One region of the Pseudomonas sp. LS2P72 genome, then DNA from elsewhere that is predicted to be linked to it. Evidence: predicted binding sites of a transcription regulator. Region 1 holds the regulator's gene; each other region holds the start of a gene.
What was found. Region 1 encodes FliA, which starts transcription of late flagellar genes. Its sites were predicted from a motif close to CTAAAGTTTNNNNNNNNNNNGCCGNTAA; they were not measured.

Region 1 (4,151 bases):
CCTGGCCGGTCGTGGCATCAAATCGAAAAATTATCTGGTGTTGGCAACCACCAGCCAGAAACAGGTTCTAACGGCCGCTTATCACAGTTACAAGCGTTGTGGGCTCGCTGGCTGCATCCTGACTAAACTGGATGAAACGGCAAGTCTGGGCGAGGTGTTGAGCCTGGCCATCAGTCATGAATTGCCGGTGGCTTACCTGACCGATGGCCCGCGGATTCCGGATGATTTGCATCTACCGCGTCGTCATCAGTTGGTCAGTCGCGCCGTCAGCGTGCAAATGCAAGAAGAACCCAGCGAAGAAGCCATGGCTGACATGTTCGCTGATATTTACCACAGCCCGACCAAGCAGGTCGGCTGAGGTATTAATGAACAGTTTTTGTACCTACATCGATGGTCTGCCATGCATTGTTCAGTTCGTGAACGCGCAGCCAGTAATGTGGCCTCCGTCTAAGTAAGACAAGGTAAAGAAAATTCATGGGCAGCATGCATCCCGTACAGGTGATCGCGGTGACCGGCGGCAAAGGTGGCGTCGGGAAGACTAACGTGTCAGTGAACTTGTCCCTGGCTCTAGCGGAGCTCGGCCGGCGCGTCATGCTGCTGGACGCTGATCTGGGGCTGGCGAACGTCGACGTCCTGCTGGGACTGACACCCAAACGTACTTTGGCCGACGTGATCGAAGGCCGCTGCGAGCTGCGCGACGTACTGTTGCAAGGCCCTGGCGGCATCCGCATCGTCCCGGCCGCGTCCGGCACACAGAGCATGGTTCATTTAAGCCCGGCGCAACACGCCGGCCTGATCCAGGCGTTCAGCGATATCGGCGACAACCTCGACGTGCTGGTGATCGACACCGCTGCGGGCATTGGTGACTCGGTTGTCAGTTTCGTTCGCGCAGCGCAGGAGGTCTTGCTGGTGGTCTGCGACGAACCGACCTCGATCACCGATGCCTACGCACTGATCAAACTGCTGAACCGCGATTACGGCATGAACCGCTTCCGCGTCCTGGCCAACATGGCCCAGAGCCCACAGGAAGGTCGCAACCTGTTCGCCAAGTTGACCAAGGTCACGGATCGCTTCCTTGACGTCGCCTTACAATACGTCGGCGCGGTGCCTTACGACGAAAGCGTGCGCAAGGCCGTGCAGAAGCAGCGCGCCGTCTACGAAGCCTTCCCGCGGTCCAAGTGCTCACTGGCGTTCAAGGCCATTGCACAGAAGGTCGATACCTGGCCGCTGCCTGCCAACCCGCGTGGGCACCTGGAGTTTTTCGTCGAGCGCCTCGTGCAACAAACCGCAGGACCGGTGCTATGACATCCAGTGGCTACAACCTCTACAAGAAGTCGGCACGTGACGCGCAGTACGAGCTGATCGAGCGTTACGCGCCACTGGTTAAACGCATTGCCTACCACTTGCTGGCGCGTCTGCCGGCCAGTGTCCAGGTCGAAGACCTGATCCAGGCCGGGATGATCGGCCTGCTTGAAGTGTCGACCAAATACGACGCCAGCAAAGGCGCGAGTTTCGAGACGTACGCGGGCATTCGAATCCGCGGCGCGATGCTCGATGAAGTACGCAAGGGGGACTGGGCGCCACGTTCGGTCCACCGCAATACCCGGATGGTCAGCGACGCAATTCGTTCGATTGAAGCTAAAACCGGCCGTGACGCTAAAGATCACGAGGTTGCGGCCGAACTCCAATTGAGTCTCGACGATTATTACGGGATTTTGAACGACACCCTGGGCAGCCGCTTATTCAGTTTCGACGATCTGTTGCAGGACGGCGAACACGAAGGGCTGCACGAGGATGGCGCCAGTGCTCATCTGGAGCCGTCACGCGATCTGGAAGATGAACGCTTCCAGGCAGCGCTGGCGGACGCGATTGCCAATTTGCCGGAGCGTGAGCGACTGGTGTTGGCGCTGTACTACGACGAAGAGTTGAATCTCAAGGAAATCGGTGAGGTCCTGGGGGTCAGCGAATCTCGGGTCAGCCAGTTACACAGCCAGTGCGCGGCCCGTTTGCGGGGGCGTTTGGGGGAGTGGCGAGCGCGCTGAAGGCAGTGTGGGGACACTGCGAACGCGGCGGGTGGGGTGTTGAACCGTACCGGCCCCGATCTGCTGTGCTCCAGACAGTCATTGAGTGCTTTGCCGGATTGATTGAAATGGCGCGTCCAGGTGCTGGGCGCGTTTAAGACTGCTTGGAGGTCGAATTGGACAAGAACATGAAAATCCTCATCGTTGATGACTTCTCAACGATGCGGCGGATCATTAAAAACCTGTTGCGTGACCTTGGGTTCACCAACACGGTCGAGGCCGACGATGGCACTACTGCCATTCCGGTTCTCAACAGCGGCAGCATCGACTTTCTGGTAACAGACTGGAACATGCCCGGCATGACCGGTATCGACCTGCTGCGCCACGTGCGTGCCGATGAAAAACTCAAGCACCTTCCGGTGTTGATGGTCACGGCCGAAGCCAAGCGCGAGCAAATTATCGAGGCTGCCCAGGCCGGTGTTAACGGCTATGTGGTCAAGCCCTTCACGGCCCAGGCGTTGAAAGACAAGATTGAAAAGATCTTCGAACGCATCGGTTGATGTGCGAAGCCACTGCGCCACGGGGGGAGCTATGGAGCATAACGAGTCTTCACAGGGCGATTTCGAATCGACTCTGAAAAAACACGCGGTCGAACTGGTCGAAAGCCTTGAAAAAGGCAGGTTCGGCGACGCTGTGCAACTGATCCATGAGCTCAATCAGACCCGTGACCGTGGCCTGTATCAGGAAGTGGGCAAGCTCACTCGCGAGCTGCATAGCGCGATCGTCAATTTCCAGATTGACCCGAACATGCCGCAAGCCGAGGAAGTCTCGCAGATCACGGATGCCACCGAGCGTCTGGGTTATGTGGTCAAGCTGACCGAGGCCGCTGCCAACCGCACCATGGACCTGGTGGAAAACGCCACGCCGCTGGTCAACGGCCTGAGCAACGAAGCCCAGGCCTTGAGCACCGACTGGGGTCGGTTCATGCGTCGCGAAGTCGGGGCTGAAGAGTTCCGCGAGCTGGCCCGGCGAGTCGACGGTTTCCTGACACGCAGCAGCGAAGACAATCGCGTGGTGTCGAGCAATCTCAACGACATTCTGCTCGCTCAGGATTACCAGGACCTCACCGGTCAGGTGATCAAGCGTGTGACCCAATTGGTCACCGAAGTCGAAAGCAACCTGCTCAAGCTCGTGCTTATGGCCAGTCAGGTGGACCGCTTTGCGGGCATCGAACATGACCGTGAAGCGATGCTTGCAGAAAAAGATCCGCAAAAACATCTATCTCAGGGTGAAGGTCCGCAGATTCATGCCGATAAAAGAGAAGACGTTGTGTCCGGTCAGGACGATGTGGACGATTTGCTATCCAGTCTTGGATTTTAGGTTTTTAGGTTTTTAGACCTTTAGGAGCACCCCCTTAATGAGCTTCGGCGCCGATGAAGAGATCCTTCAGGATTTCCTGGTTGAGGCCGGCGAGATTCTAGAGCAACTGTCCGAACAGCTGGTCGAGCTTGAAAGCCGACCGGATGATGCGGACTTGCTCAATGCAATTTTTCGCGGTTTTCACACTGTAAAAGGAGGCGCCGGCTTCCTCCAGCTCAACGAGCTGGTGGAGTGCTGTCACATCGCCGAGAACGTGTTCGACATCCTGCGCAAGGGTGAACGTCGCGTCGACTCGGAACTGATGGACGTGGTTCTCGAAGCGCTGGATGCGGTGAACGGCATGTTTACCGAGGTCCGCGAGCGCAGCCCGATCACGGCTGCCACGCCTGAATTGCTGGCAGCTCTGGCCCGTCTGGCCGAGCCGCAAACCGCCGATGAAACGGCACCGGTCGCCGAGGTGGTGGACGAACCTGCCGCCGAGAGCGAATCGGGTGACATCACCGATAACGAATTTGAACAACTGCTGGACTCGCTGAACGCCGTCAAGGCTCAGGCAGAAGCCCCGGCAGCTTTGCCAGCGCCCAGCAGCAACGCGCCGACCAGCGACGAAATCACCGATGCCGAGTTCGAGTCGTTGCTCGATCAACTGCACGGTAAAGGCCAGTTCGCCGTCGATGCGGTAGCCCCGGCGCCAGCCGCGCCGGCTGCCCCGAAAGTGGCAGGCGACAGCTCCGATATCACCGACGACGA
Region 2 (4,151 bases), 1.5 Mb from region 1:
TTTCATCGATGTGCAGGGTGACTTTGTTCGCAGGGATGTTAGCGGCGCGGCCGTGCAGGGTCAGCAATTCACCATTGTCCATGCCGGGGTGGCCGACCCATTCGTAGCCACAGCGGGTGACCAGTTCATTGAAACCTTCCAGCCAGCCCAGCCCGCCGCGACCGTTGAGTTCGATGAAGGACGGATTGACCACGTCCTTGACCGGCGAATCCCAACCCATACGCACATTGCCGACCGACGCCTGCAGGACGTTCATCCCGCGGGTCGGCACCACCGAGAGTTTCATGTTGCCGTTATCGATGTCGACGATGCTGACGCCCTCCTGCCGGCCACCGTGCAAGGTGCGCAGGGTGACCGAGAAGGGTTTGTCGGTTTTGATGCCGAGCTGTTGACTAGTGATCTGCCAGTTCTGGGCCGCTTTGTCGGTGTCGAGCAACACGTAATCCCAGGCCATGGCGTGGGAGGTAGCCGACAGCGCGCCGAGAGCGATGATGAGTTTGAGCGGAGTCATGACAGGAGCCTTTCTTGGAGTTGTGTCGTTTTTATAGTCTTGCTGAAACGATTCATCAAGCTTAAAAACGACACAACCCAGCTCATGGCAGAGAAAGAATGCGGCGGCGCCTCAACGAAACCGGTCAACCTCATGCCGCAAGTCCGCCGCGAGCTTCTCCAACTCTTTGGCGGTGATTGCCAGATTGGACACCACTTCACGCTGCTCACTGTTCGCCAGAGCAATGCTTTGCAGGTTGCTGCTGAGCAAGGTGGCGGTACTGCTCTGTTCTTGAGTGGCGGTGGTAATCGCCGCGAATTGCTGACCGGCAGAACGGCTTTGCTCATCGATCCGTGCCAGGGCACTGGCGACGTTGGCGTTGCGCGACAGGCCTTCCTGCATCAACAGATTGCCCTGTTCCATGGTGCTGATGGCGTTACCGGTTTCCAGCTGAATGCTCTGGATCATCCCGGAAATCTCGTCCGTCGCCTGGCGAGTACGTGACGCCAGGTTGCGAACTTCATCGGCCACGACCGCAAAACCACGACCCTGCTCACCGGCACGAGCGGCTTCGATGGCGGCGTTGAGCGCCAGCAGGTTGGTTTGATCGGCAATCGAGGTAATCACACCGACAATGCCGCCGATTTCCTGGGAGCGCTGACCCAAGGTATTGATCACCGTCGCCGTGCTGTTCAGCGCGCCAGCGATTTGTTCCAGGGACGAGGACGCTTCGTCCATCGACGTACGACCGATCTGGGTTTGCTGTGCGTTTTCCTGGGCCAGACGCTGAGTGCTGCCCATGTTGTCGGCAATGTTCAGGGACGTTGCGCTGAACTCTTCCACGGCGCCGGCCATGCTGGTGATTTCGCCCGACTGCTGCTCCATCCCTTCATAGGCGCCACCAGAAAGACCGGACAAGGCCTGGGCGCGGCTGTTGACCTCTTGCGAGGCCTTGCGGATGTGCTCGACCATGGTCGACAGCGCCTGGCTCATCTGGTTGAACGCGCGGGCTAGCTGACCGATTTCGTCATTGCTCGATACGTTCAGCCGCACGCTCAAATCACCGGCGCCCAAGGCTTCCGCCTGACGCACCAGATCACCCAGAGGCGCGAGTTTGCTGCGCAGCAACCAGACCGCCGCCCCGACAGCGATCAACATCGCCAGCAGACTGCCAATCGCCAATTGAATGCCGACACTCCAGGTCACGGCACGGATTTCGGTTTTCGGCATGCTCGCCACGACCGACCATGGGCCGCCTTCAAACGGTACGGCAATGCTGTAGAAATCTTCTGACTTGTCGCTCCAGAACTCGCCCTTGCCCGGTGTCTTCGCCAGGCCAACGATGGTCGGAGCCGCCTGATCCAGCGCTTGTACGCCCGCGATCGGCACCAGCCATTTGCCCTGCTCATCCAGCAGCGCCAGGGAACCGGTCTGGCCGATACGGAAGCGCTTGAGGTTGGCGAACTGCGCGTTCTGCGCGTCGGTGTAGTCGAATCCTACGTACAACACGGCAATGACCTTACCGCTGCTGTCGCGTACGGGGGTGTACTGCGACATGTAGAAGCGCTCGAAAAGCAGGGCTCGACCCACGTAGTTCTGCCCAGCCATCAAGCGGGCGTAAGCCGGGTTCGCGTGATCAAGCAAGGTGCCTATGGCACGGCTGCCGTCTTGTTTGCTGACGTTCGTGCTGACCCGGATGAACTCATCACCGCTACGCACGAATACCGTCGCAACGCCGGCGGTCATTTGCTTGAACTCGTCCACTTCCTTGAAATTGTTGTTCAGCACTTCGCTGCCCAGGTGCAGGCCCGGGGTCTGAGTGCCCGCCACGGCCACCGGTTGGTCCGGGTGCACGCTCAACCCGGCGCTGAAGCGTTTTTCGAACAAACCGGCCAAGCGCTGGGTGCTTTCACGCAACGTGCCGTGAAAGGTACTCAACTGATCGGCCAGCAACCGGGCTTCACTGGCCAGATGCTCTTCGCGGGTGGCAAGGTTGGCGGTGTCCAGTGAACGCAGGGCGAACACGGTACTGCCGCTGATGACAATCGCCAGTATCACGGCAAGCGCAAGACCAAGCTGTGAGGCGATCCGGGCACGAGGTTGAGACATGACAGCTCCTGGCCGAGCGACCGGATCCTCCTTGATCTGGCTGCACACTCAGCAAAATTCTAATAATGGGAATTGCGTCGAACCTGCACGAAGGTTCCACCTGCATTCTCGGCGGGAAATCTGAATACTTGAGTAATTAGACCGGGAATGGCACAAGGCCGCCATTACGACGGCTCTATCGATTCAGCCCAAGTGTTGAACGTCGGGCAATTCCATTGCGCGGGCCTCGCCTTGCAGGAAGTCGCTGAGCCTGCGCAAACGTTCACCACCGGGGCGAGTTTTCGGCCAGACCAGGTAATACTTCTCACCGCTGGCGACGGCCGTCGGCCACGGCAAGCTCAAACGTCCCTGAGCCACATCTTCCGCCACCATCAGCAGATCGCCCATGGACACGCCATAACCTCGGGCGGCGGCGATCATGCCCAGTTCCAGCGTGTCGAACACCTGCCCGCCCTTCAGCGACACCTGATCCGCCAGCCCCATCCGTTCCAGCCAACTGCGCCAGTCGCGACGATCCGGCGTGGGGTGCAGCAGTTCGGCATTGGCCAGCCGGGCGACATCCCACGGTTGATCCTGCAGAAGATTCGGCGCGCCGACTGGAATCAGCTCTTCCGGGAACAGGAAACTCGCCTCCCAGTCCGGCGGAAAATGCCCGTTGCTGAGGATGACGGCGCAGTCGAACGGTTCATGGTTGAAGTCCACCGAGTCGACGTCCATCCAGGCGCTGGTCAATTGCACTTCGTTGCCCGGTTGCAGGTGCCGAAAGCGGCTGAGCCGTGCCAGCAGCCAACGCATGGTCAGGGTCGACGGTGCTTTCATGCGCAGGATGTCATCTTCGGCACGTAGGGTATTGCAGGCCCGCTCCAGGGCGGTGAAGCCTTCGCGAATGCCGGGCAGGATCAACCGCGCCGACTCGGTCAGTTGCAGATTGCGCCCACTGCGGTGAAACAGCCGACAGGCAAAATGCTCTTCGAGCGTACGAATGTGCCGGCTGACCGCGCTTTGGGTGATCGATAATTCTTCGGCCGCACGGGTAAACGAACTGTGCCGCGCCGCCGCTTCGAATGCGCGCAGGGCATACAAGGGAGGAAGACGACGGGACATTCGGAAAGCTCCTATAGCGGGATTCGGCCACCCTAGCAGAAACTCTCCAGCATGAGTTTGAATCATGCAACCCATCCTTTTTATCCCTTTGTGCAAACCCCGTAGAGCGCCGAGAATCGACGCTTTCCTGTCCCTCTTTAACTTTCCTTTTCTCTTTAAGAGCGGAGCGTGATGACCATGCAGCATCCAGCACGTACCGAACTCTGGGCCATCCTGCGGCTGGCGGGGCCGTTGATTGCCTCGCAGTTGGCGCACATGCTGATGGTCCTCACCGACACCTTGATGATGGCGCGCCTGAGTCCCGAAGCGCTGGCCGGTGGCGGCCTGGGCGCAGCGACATACTCGTTCGTGTCGATCTTCTGCATTGGCGTGATCGCCGCGGTCGGCACCCTCGTGGCGATTCGTCAGGGTGCCGGCGACATCGTCGGCGCCACCAGGCTGACCCAGG
Region 3 (4,151 bases), 590 kb from region 1:
AAGCAGTCGTCAAACCGGGCAAATCGGTCTGTCTGAACGGACGGGGGCCGCTTCGCGCCCCAACGGGGATAAATCCCCTCGCCACAGTCAGGCCGGAACCGGTTCCCGGCGGACCACACGCATTCCGGCGTTTTCATACAAACGCTGCGCCCGAAGGTTGTCTTCCAGCACCTTCAGATCCACAAAACCTTCGCGTCGTTGCTGAAATATCTTGAAAGCATGTAGCAGCAACGCGCGCCCTAATCCTTGCCCCTGAGCCCGTGGATGTACCACCAGGTTTTTGATGTAGGCGCTGGTCCAGCACTGGCACACGCCGACGATACCTTCGGCATCCAGAGCGATAAAGCACAGGCTCGGATCATATTCAGGATCGGTTTCAAAATGCTGTTGCCAGACGTCGAGTGCCGGCACGCGACCGCCACCTTGCTGATAACCCAGCTCCATCAGACGATGAACGGCTTCAGCCAGGTCGGGGCGGTAGTCGGTGAGGACAATTCCCTTAGGCCACGTGATCGCGGGCACACCTTCAGCGAGGTTGCGCCGCATCAGAAAGCAGAAGTCCTTGCTCAAGCCTCAATGACCTTGGTCAGCGACAGCCTTGGCTGCTTCGATCAGGCATTTGGTCAGTTCTGGCGAGGAGAACTTGGTCAGTACCGCGTTCGCGCCGGCAAGACGGGCCTTTTCGCTGTTCATCGCACTGTCCAAAGAGGTGTGCAGCAGAACATACAGGTGCGAAAAGTCCGGGGTTTCGCGCAAGGTGCGGGTGAAGGCGTAACCGTCCATCTCAGACATTTCGATGTCCGAGACGATCAGGTTGATCTGCTGGGCCGTGCCTTGCAGGTCCAGCAGGCAGTCGATGGCTTCCTTGGCACTGCGCGCGGTGTGGCATTGCAGGCCGAGGTTGCGCAGGGTGTGCACCGATTGCTGCAACGCCACCTGGCTGTCATCGACCACCAGGATCCGAGCGTTGCCGAGTACTTCGGCGTCTTCCATGCTCAGTTCGGTCGGGGCCGTTTCGATCTGCGCCGGGGCGATGCCATGGATGACTTTTTCGATGTCCAGCACCTGTACCAATGTGCCGTCGACCGAGGTCACGCCAGTGATGTACGAACGCACGCCGCCAGAGCCAAAGGGCGGCGGACGGATGTCGGTGGTCAGGCAGTGGACGATCTTGCTCACGGCTTGAACGTGCAAACCCTGCTTGGAGCGGCTGACATCGGTGACGATCAGGCAGCCACCGTTCGGGTCTTCCAGCGGCCGTTCGCCGATGGCACGGCTGAGGTCGATCACCGACAACGAGGCACCGCGCAGGGTGGCGATGCCTTTGACGTGTGGGTGCGACTCCGGCAGCTTGGTCAGCGGCGGGCAGGGAATGATTTCACTGACTTTCAGCAGGTTGATCGCCATCAGCTTGCCGCTGCGCAAGGTAAACAGCAGAAGCGAAAGTGAATCTGCGCGGGCTTTGTTTGAAGACATAAAAACCTTCTGTGGAAAAAGGTGATGGGCGACCGCGAGGATCGCCAACAGCTATCGATGCCGGGTTATCGACTTGTTGTGGGCAGGCTTTAGGGGTATTCCCTATCCGGCGGGATTACTTCATACCCAATCTTTTCGCCATTCGCCCAAGGTTCGCCCGATCCAAGCCTAGCTCACGCGCCGCACTCGCCCAATTCTTATGGTGCCGTTCCAGACAGGCGTCGATCAGTCGACGCTGATAATCCTCGGTCGCCGCCCGCAAGTCTCCCGAGACCAAAGCCGCAGGGCTGACAGGGACTGGCTCGGTTGCAGGCTCAACGCGGCCAGTGGGCAAATCCAGATCCGCTGCACTCAAGCTGAGAATCTTTGGCCTCTCCTTGCAATTACCCAGTGCCTTCAAGGCGCTGCGGCCAATCAAGTGCTCCAGCTCCCGGACATTGCCCGGCCATGCGTACGCCAGCAATGCAGCCTGTGCATCGCTGTTCAGGCGCAGGCTATTGAGGCCCATACGAGAGCGGTTTTGCTCCAGGAAGTAGCCGCTGAGCAACAGCACATCCCGCCCACGGTCACGCAGTGCTGGCACCAGCAACGGATAAACGCTCAGGCGGTGATAGAAGTCGGCACGGTAGCGGCCGCTGCGCACTTCCTCGGCCAGGTCGCGGTTGGTCGCGGCGATCAGACGTACGTCGACCAGGTGCTCTTTATCCGAGCCCAATCGCTGCAGCTGACCGCTTTGCAGGACTCGCAGCAATTTGGCCTGGACGGTCAGGGACAGCTCACCGACTTCATCGAGAAACAGTGTGCCGCCATTGGCCAGTTCAAATTTGCCGCGCCGATCGTTCATCGCGCCGGTGAAGGCGCCGCGGACGTGGCCGAACAGTTCGCTCTCCACCAGCGTGTCTGGTAGCGCGGCGCAGTTGAGGCTGATGATCGGCTTGTCGGCCCGGGGCGATGCGGCGTGGATGGCCTGGGCGACCAGTTCCTTGCCGACCCCGGTTTCGCCAGTGATCAGCACGGTCAGATCGCTGCCTCCCACCAGATTGATTTCTTCCACCAGCCGTTTGTGGGCCTTGCTCTGGCCAATCATCTCGCGGTTCTGCTGGCCGCTGGCTTGTCGGTAAACCTCGGCGCGCTGATGTTCGTCTTCGACACGATTGGCCAGGCGTTCGATGCGCTCGGCGGCGTTGACCGTTGCGGCGGCGAGGCTGGCGAAGGCTTCCAGGGCGTCCAGCTCGATCGGTTCGAAGCGCTCCGGATCGAGTGCGTCGAGGGTCAGCAAACCCCATGGACGCTCATCGATAAACAGCGGGCAACCCATGCAGTCGTGGACTTCCAGATGATCATCGAGGCCATCGACCAGGCCGTCGTAAGGGTCGGGCAAGTCGCTGTCGGCGGCGAAACGGGTCGGACCGTGACTGCTGAGCAGCGCTTCGAAACGCGGGTGTTCGCTGACTTTGAAGCGTCGGCCGAGGGTGTCGGTACTCAACCCGTCGACGGCCAGTGGCACCAGCCATTCGCCATCGAGGCGCAGCAGTGCGGCAGCATCGCAGGGGAGCAGGGCGCGCATGGCTTCGAGCAAGCGCCGATAACGCTCGCCTTCGGGGAGTTCGCGGGACAGGTCGGCGACCAGTGGCAGCAGGGTGGTGAGCAAAGCTTTTGCAGTCATAGTGACTCCATGTAGTCGGTATGACTATAAGTCGTGGTGTGTCGATATGACTATAAAGAATTTAACTAATTGATTTATAAGGTTTTAATTTGTGGCACGGAAACTGATAAGTACAAGGCAGTCAGTTAGCAATCCAAGTAGATCAGGAGTCACCTTATGCTTAGCGTTCAAGACCGTGCAATCGTCAAATCCACCGTGCCCTTGCTGGAAAGTGGTGGCGAAGCATTGATCACTCATTTCTACCGCATGATGCTGTCCGAGTACCCGGAAGTTCGCCCGCTGTTCAACCAGGCCCACCAGGCCAGTGGTGATCAGCCGCGCGCCCTGGCGAACGGTGTCTTGATGTATGCGCGGCACATTGACCAGCTCGACCAGTTGGGCGACCTGGTGGCCAAGATCATCAACAAGCACGTGGCCCTGCAAATCCTCCCGGAACACTACCCGATTGTCGGCGCCTGCCTGCTGCGAGCCATCTCCGAAGTGCTGGGCGACGAGATCGCCACACCTGAAGTGATGGCGGCCTGGGGCGCTGCTTACGGTCAATTGGCCGACATCCTGATCGGCGCCGAAACCAGCATCTACGACCAAAAGGAACAGGCACCGGGCGGCTGGCGCGGAGCGCGGGAATTCATCGTGGTGGCCAAGGTCGAGGAGAGTGCGGAAATCATCTCGTTCTACTTCGAACCGGCGGACAAAGGCCCGATCCTGGCGGCAGAGCCGGGCCAGTACATCGGCATGAAACTGATCCTCGATGGCGAAGAGATTCGTCGTAACTATTCACTGTCGGCCTTGGCCAACAAGGGCCAGTACCGGATCAGTGTTAAACGTGAAACCGGTGGCCGCGCCTCCAACCATCTTCACGATCAATTGCATGTGGGCTCCAGCATCCAACTGTTCCCGCCATCGGGTGAATTCACCCTGACCGACAGCGATAAACCGTTGGTGTTGATCAGCGGCGGCGTCGGCATCACTCCGACCCTGGCGATGCTCGAAGCGGCGCTGGCGACCG
Region 4 (4,151 bases), 1.8 Mb from region 1:
ACCTTGGGCGTGGCCAATTTGTGGGCGGCGATGAGTGTCGAACCGCTGGGCGCGGGCAAATCCCGAGCGACCTGGACCATCATCGCCGAACCCGCGCAGGGCGGCGTGGAGGCGTTGCCGGGGTTCACGGATTTCGTTCAGGGCTTTGCCGATGACTCGATGAGCAATGTGCTGAAGCTGTTTGCGTAAGGCTTTGGTTCAGCGGTGACTAATCCACCGCTATCGCGAGCAGGCTCACTCCCACAGGGGTTTTCAGTCGCTCACAAATGTTGTGATCACAGAAAATCCCATGTGGGAGCGACGGTGCGACGATTCGACCTGCTCCCGATTGAACGATAACGCGGTCCAACTGACCGGAATCAGATTTTGAAGCTGTCGACCAACTGCTTCAACCGGTTCGCCTGCAGGGACAACGCATCGCAATCCTTCAACGTTTCATTGAGGTTGGCCACGCTCTGCTGGTTCAGCAGGTTGATCTGGTTAACGTCGACGTTGAGGGTTTCCACGACTGCCGTCTGCTCTTCGGTCGCCGCGGCCACCGACTGGTTCATGCCGTCGATTTCGCCGATGCGCTGGGTCACGCTGACCAGTCGCAGACCGGCCTGGTTCGCCACTTCGACGCTCTGTTCGCTGGAGACCTGACTGGCGTTCATGGTCGTCACCGCTTCACGAGAACCGATCTGCAGCGAGGTGATCATTTTGTGGATCTCCTCCGCCGATTCCTGAGTACGATGGGCGAGGTTACGCACCTCGTCCGCCACCACCGCAAAACCACGACCGGCTTCACCAGCACGGGCCGCTTCGATGGCCGCGTTGAGCGCGAGCAAGTTGGTCTGCTGGGAGATGCCTTTGATCACATCCAGAATGTGCCCGATGTTGTCGGTGCTGGCGTTCAGGGTTTCGATCTGCGTGCAGGACAGGCTGATTTTCTGCGACAACTCGGTCATCGCCAGAATGGTTTTCTCCACCACCTGACGACCGTCATCAGCCTGCTCGCTCGCGCCGCTGGCGTGCTGGGAAGCATCGGCGGCGTTGCGGGCGATTTCCTGGGTGGCGGCGCCCAACTGGTTGATCGCCGCGGCCACACTGTTGGTGCGGGCGCTTTGCTCGTCGGAACCGACGATCGAGGCGTTGGACGAAGCCATCACCCTCTGCGACAGGTCGTGAACCTGGCGGGTGGCCGACGACACTTCGGAAATCGACGCGTGAATTCGCTCCACGAACTGATTGAAAGAACCGCCCAGCTCACCGAACTCGTCTTTGCTTTCCACAGCCAGACGTCGGGTCAGGTCGCCCTCGCCTTGAGCGATGTCCTGCATCGCACGGCTCATGGTGGTCAGCGGGCGCATCAGCACGTTGATCAGCAGGCTCAGCAGCACGGCAATGGCCGTCACGGCGATGAACATCGCGATCAGCGCAGAAGTGCGGAACTGGCTGAGGGGTGCGTAGGCCTTGTCCTTGTCGATCGACAGACCGATGTACCACTCGGCATTCGGCAAACCACTGACCGGCGTGAACGAAAGGATACGGTCCTGCTTGTTCAGGGTGACTTCCTGATTGCCCTTCTCGATGCGCACACCGGCGTTCGGGTAGATGTCTTTCAGGTTTTTCATCACCTGGTCTTTGTCCGGGCTGACGATCACCTGACCGTCGGCGCTGACCAGGAATGCGTGGCCGATGCCACCGAAGTCCACCGAATTGATGATCTTCACCAGGGTTTCCAGGCTCAGGTCGCCGCCGACCACGCCGAGCAACTCGCCGTTCTTTTTCACCGGCAGGGCGATGGTCACCACCAGCCCGCCGACGGCAGCCATGTAAGGCGGGGTCAGCATGGTCTTGTCGGCAGCCACGGCCTGTTTGTACCAGGGACGCTGACGCGGATCGTAGCCATCAGGCATCTTCGCGTCCGGGCGCTGAGTGAATACACCGTTGGCCTGGCCCACGTAGGTGAACTGGAAGTTCGAGGTCAGGGCCGGTTGACTGACCAACCCAGGGAGGTCGGCATTGGCGCCTTGATGGGCGACGTTTTGCGCGAGGTTTTCCAGCACCAGCACGCGACCGCTCATCCAGTTCAGCACGCTGCTGGCGGTCAGATCGCCGGCCTGCTGGACGCTCGATTCAAGGTTTTGACGGATGGTGTTTCGCTGCAGATAGTCGTTGTACAAAGTGAACAACGCAAATGCCAGCACCACGACGCCGGAGGCGGCCAGAAGGATTTTATGACTGAATTTGAGATTCATTTCATGGGACTTCTTATGCAAAAAGTGGGGATGCGTTCCGGGTTGCAACATTCCATGTAACAGCGCAGGCAGGGCTCTGTGGCCGCTCTACTTTGGTGCACGCATGTCTCATCAGGCTGTCGGCACAAACCGGAGAAAACTTAGGCGTTTGTACGAAATGGTCGACATTCCTGTCAGATACCCGCCGAACGGTGTGCCAGAGCGCCTGCTCAGTCTTTGTGTGATGACGGTTATGTGCGTCTGCTGCACAGAACCGAACGCCTGCAACTCAAGGCTCCCCGCGCCTTTCTGCGAACGCCCGTGGGTCCTATGTGGCCTCATGTGCCAGTCTGAATTTCTGCTAGTTGGGCGAAGAACACAATGTCGCCGCGACGGTAAGCTACCAGTACTAATCCCTCGTCATTCCAACAAAGCAGCGCCTGAATCCGGGGGCTGGCTTTGTCGTCTCCGTGGGAACATACAACTGACGTTCCTGAGCGTTTAGCGAGCCCAGAACGACAAAACCCCTGTCTGCGTTAGCAGACAGGGGTTTCGGAATTTAATCTTGACGATGACCTACTCTCACATGGGGAAACCCCACACTACCATCGGCGATGCATCGTTTCACTGCTGAGTTCGGGATGGGATCAGGTGGTTCCAATGCTCTATGGTCGTCAAGAAATTCTGTGACCAGCCCGTTACAGCGTAACGTGCCAGCAAAATGGGTGACTTCTACTAAAACAAAACCCCTACCTGCATACGCAGATAGGGGTTTCGGAATTTAATCTTGACGATGACCTACTCTCACATGGGGAAACCCCACACTACCATCGGCGATGCATCGTTTCACTGCTGAGTTCGGGATGGGATCAGGTGGTTCCAATGCTCTATGGTCGTCAAGAAATTCGGGTACCGAGTCGTGGCCAGCTGGCCTCGCTTCAGCAAATCGGGTATGTGACAGCGGGTGTTTTGTGAATCTCTCGAACTTTCGGTCGTTTCGTCTTCACACACCGCAATCTGGCCTTTCGACGCAAATTGCTTGGGTGTTATATGGTCAAGCCTCACGGGCAATTAGTATTGGTTAGCTCAACGCCTCACAGCGCTTACACACCCAACCTATCAACGTCGTAGTCTTCGACGGCCCTTCAGGGGACTCAAGGTCCCAGTGAGATCTCATCTTGAGGCTAGTTTCCCGCTTAGATGCTTTCAGCGGTTATCTATTCCGAACATAGCTACCCGGCAATGCCACTGGCGTGACAACCGGAACACCAGAGGTTCGTCCACTCCGGTCCTCTCGTACTAGGAGCAGCCCCTCTCAAATCTCAAACGTCCACGGCAGATAGGGACCGAACTGTCTCACGACGTTCTAAACCCAGCTCGCGTACCACTTTAAATGGCGAACAGCCATACCCTTGGGACCGGCTTCAGCCCCAGGATGTGATGAGCCGACATCGAGGTGCCAAACACCGCCGTCGATATGAACTCTTGGGCGGTATCAGCCTGTTATCCCCGGAGTACCTTTTATCCGTTGAGCGATGGCCCTTCCATACAGAACCACCGGATCACTAAGACCTACTTTCGTACCTGCTCGACGTGTCTGTCTCGCAGTCAAGCGCGCTTTTGCCTTTATACTCTACGACCGATTTCCGACCGGTCTGAGCGCACCTTCGTACTCCTCCGTTACTCTTTAGGAGGAGACCGCCCCAGTCAAACTACCCACCATACACTGTCCTCGATCCGGATAACGGACCTGAGTTAGAACCTCAAAGTTGCCAGGGTGGTATTTCAAGGTTGGCTCCACGCGAACTGGCGTCCACGCTTCAAAGCCTCCCACCTATCCTACACAAGCAAATTCAAAGTCCAGTGCAAAGCTATAGTAAAGGTTCACGGGGTCTTTCCGTCTAGCCGCGGATACACTGCATCTTCACAGCG

Region 2: ACYZUA_RS03380 (methyl-accepting chemotaxis protein) is a predicted target of FliA. The motif match lies at 2,705-2,732, and genes of this name have one in related genera.
Region 3: ACYZUA_RS07740 (chemotaxis protein CheW) is a predicted target of FliA. The motif match lies at 1,542-1,569, and genes of this name have one in related genera.
Region 4: ACYZUA_RS01790 (methyl-accepting chemotaxis protein) is a predicted target of FliA. The motif match lies at 2,357-2,384, and genes of this name have one in related genera.

The regions. Positions count from the first base shown of each region.
Region 1 is NZ_CM142708.1:2,263,353-2,267,503, forward strand. It holds gene flhF (flagellar biosynthesis protein FlhF) at 1-358, shown strand, start outside; gene fleN (flagellar synthesis regulator FleN) at 475-1,305, shown strand; gene fliA (RNA polymerase sigma factor FliA) at 1,302-2,042, shown strand; gene ACYZUA_RS10490 (chemotaxis response regulator CheY) at 2,210-2,581, shown strand; gene ACYZUA_RS10495 (protein phosphatase CheZ) at 2,613-3,401, shown strand; gene ACYZUA_RS10500 (chemotaxis protein CheA) at 3,439-4,151, shown strand, end outside.
Region 2 is NZ_CM142708.1:754,925-759,075, reverse strand. It holds gene ACYZUA_RS03385 (aldose 1-epimerase family protein) at 1-511, opposite strand, end outside; gene ACYZUA_RS03380 (methyl-accepting chemotaxis protein) at 623-2,599, opposite strand; gene ACYZUA_RS03375 (LysR substrate-binding domain-containing protein) at 2,783-3,703, opposite strand; gene ACYZUA_RS03370 (NorM family multidrug efflux MATE transporter) at 3,881-4,151, shown strand, end outside.
Region 3 is NZ_CM142708.1:1,672,691-1,676,841, forward strand. It holds gene ACYZUA_RS07735 (GNAT family N-acetyltransferase) at 88-546, opposite strand; gene ACYZUA_RS07740 (chemotaxis protein CheW) at 574-1,476, opposite strand; gene norR (nitric oxide reductase transcriptional regulator NorR) at 1,592-3,142, opposite strand; gene hmpA (NO-inducible flavohemoprotein) at 3,299-4,151, shown strand, end outside.
Region 4 is NZ_CM142708.1:414,629-418,779, forward strand. It holds gene ACYZUA_RS01785 (SRPBCC family protein) at 1-189, shown strand, start outside; gene ACYZUA_RS01790 (methyl-accepting chemotaxis protein) at 360-2,240, opposite strand; partial or broken gene ACYZUA_RS01795 (sigma-70 family RNA polymerase sigma factor) at 2,466-2,537, shown strand; rRNA gene rrf (5S ribosomal RNA) at 2,783-2,898, opposite strand; rRNA gene rrf (5S ribosomal RNA) at 3,005-3,120, opposite strand; rRNA gene ACYZUA_RS01810 (23S ribosomal RNA) at 3,270-4,151, opposite strand, start outside.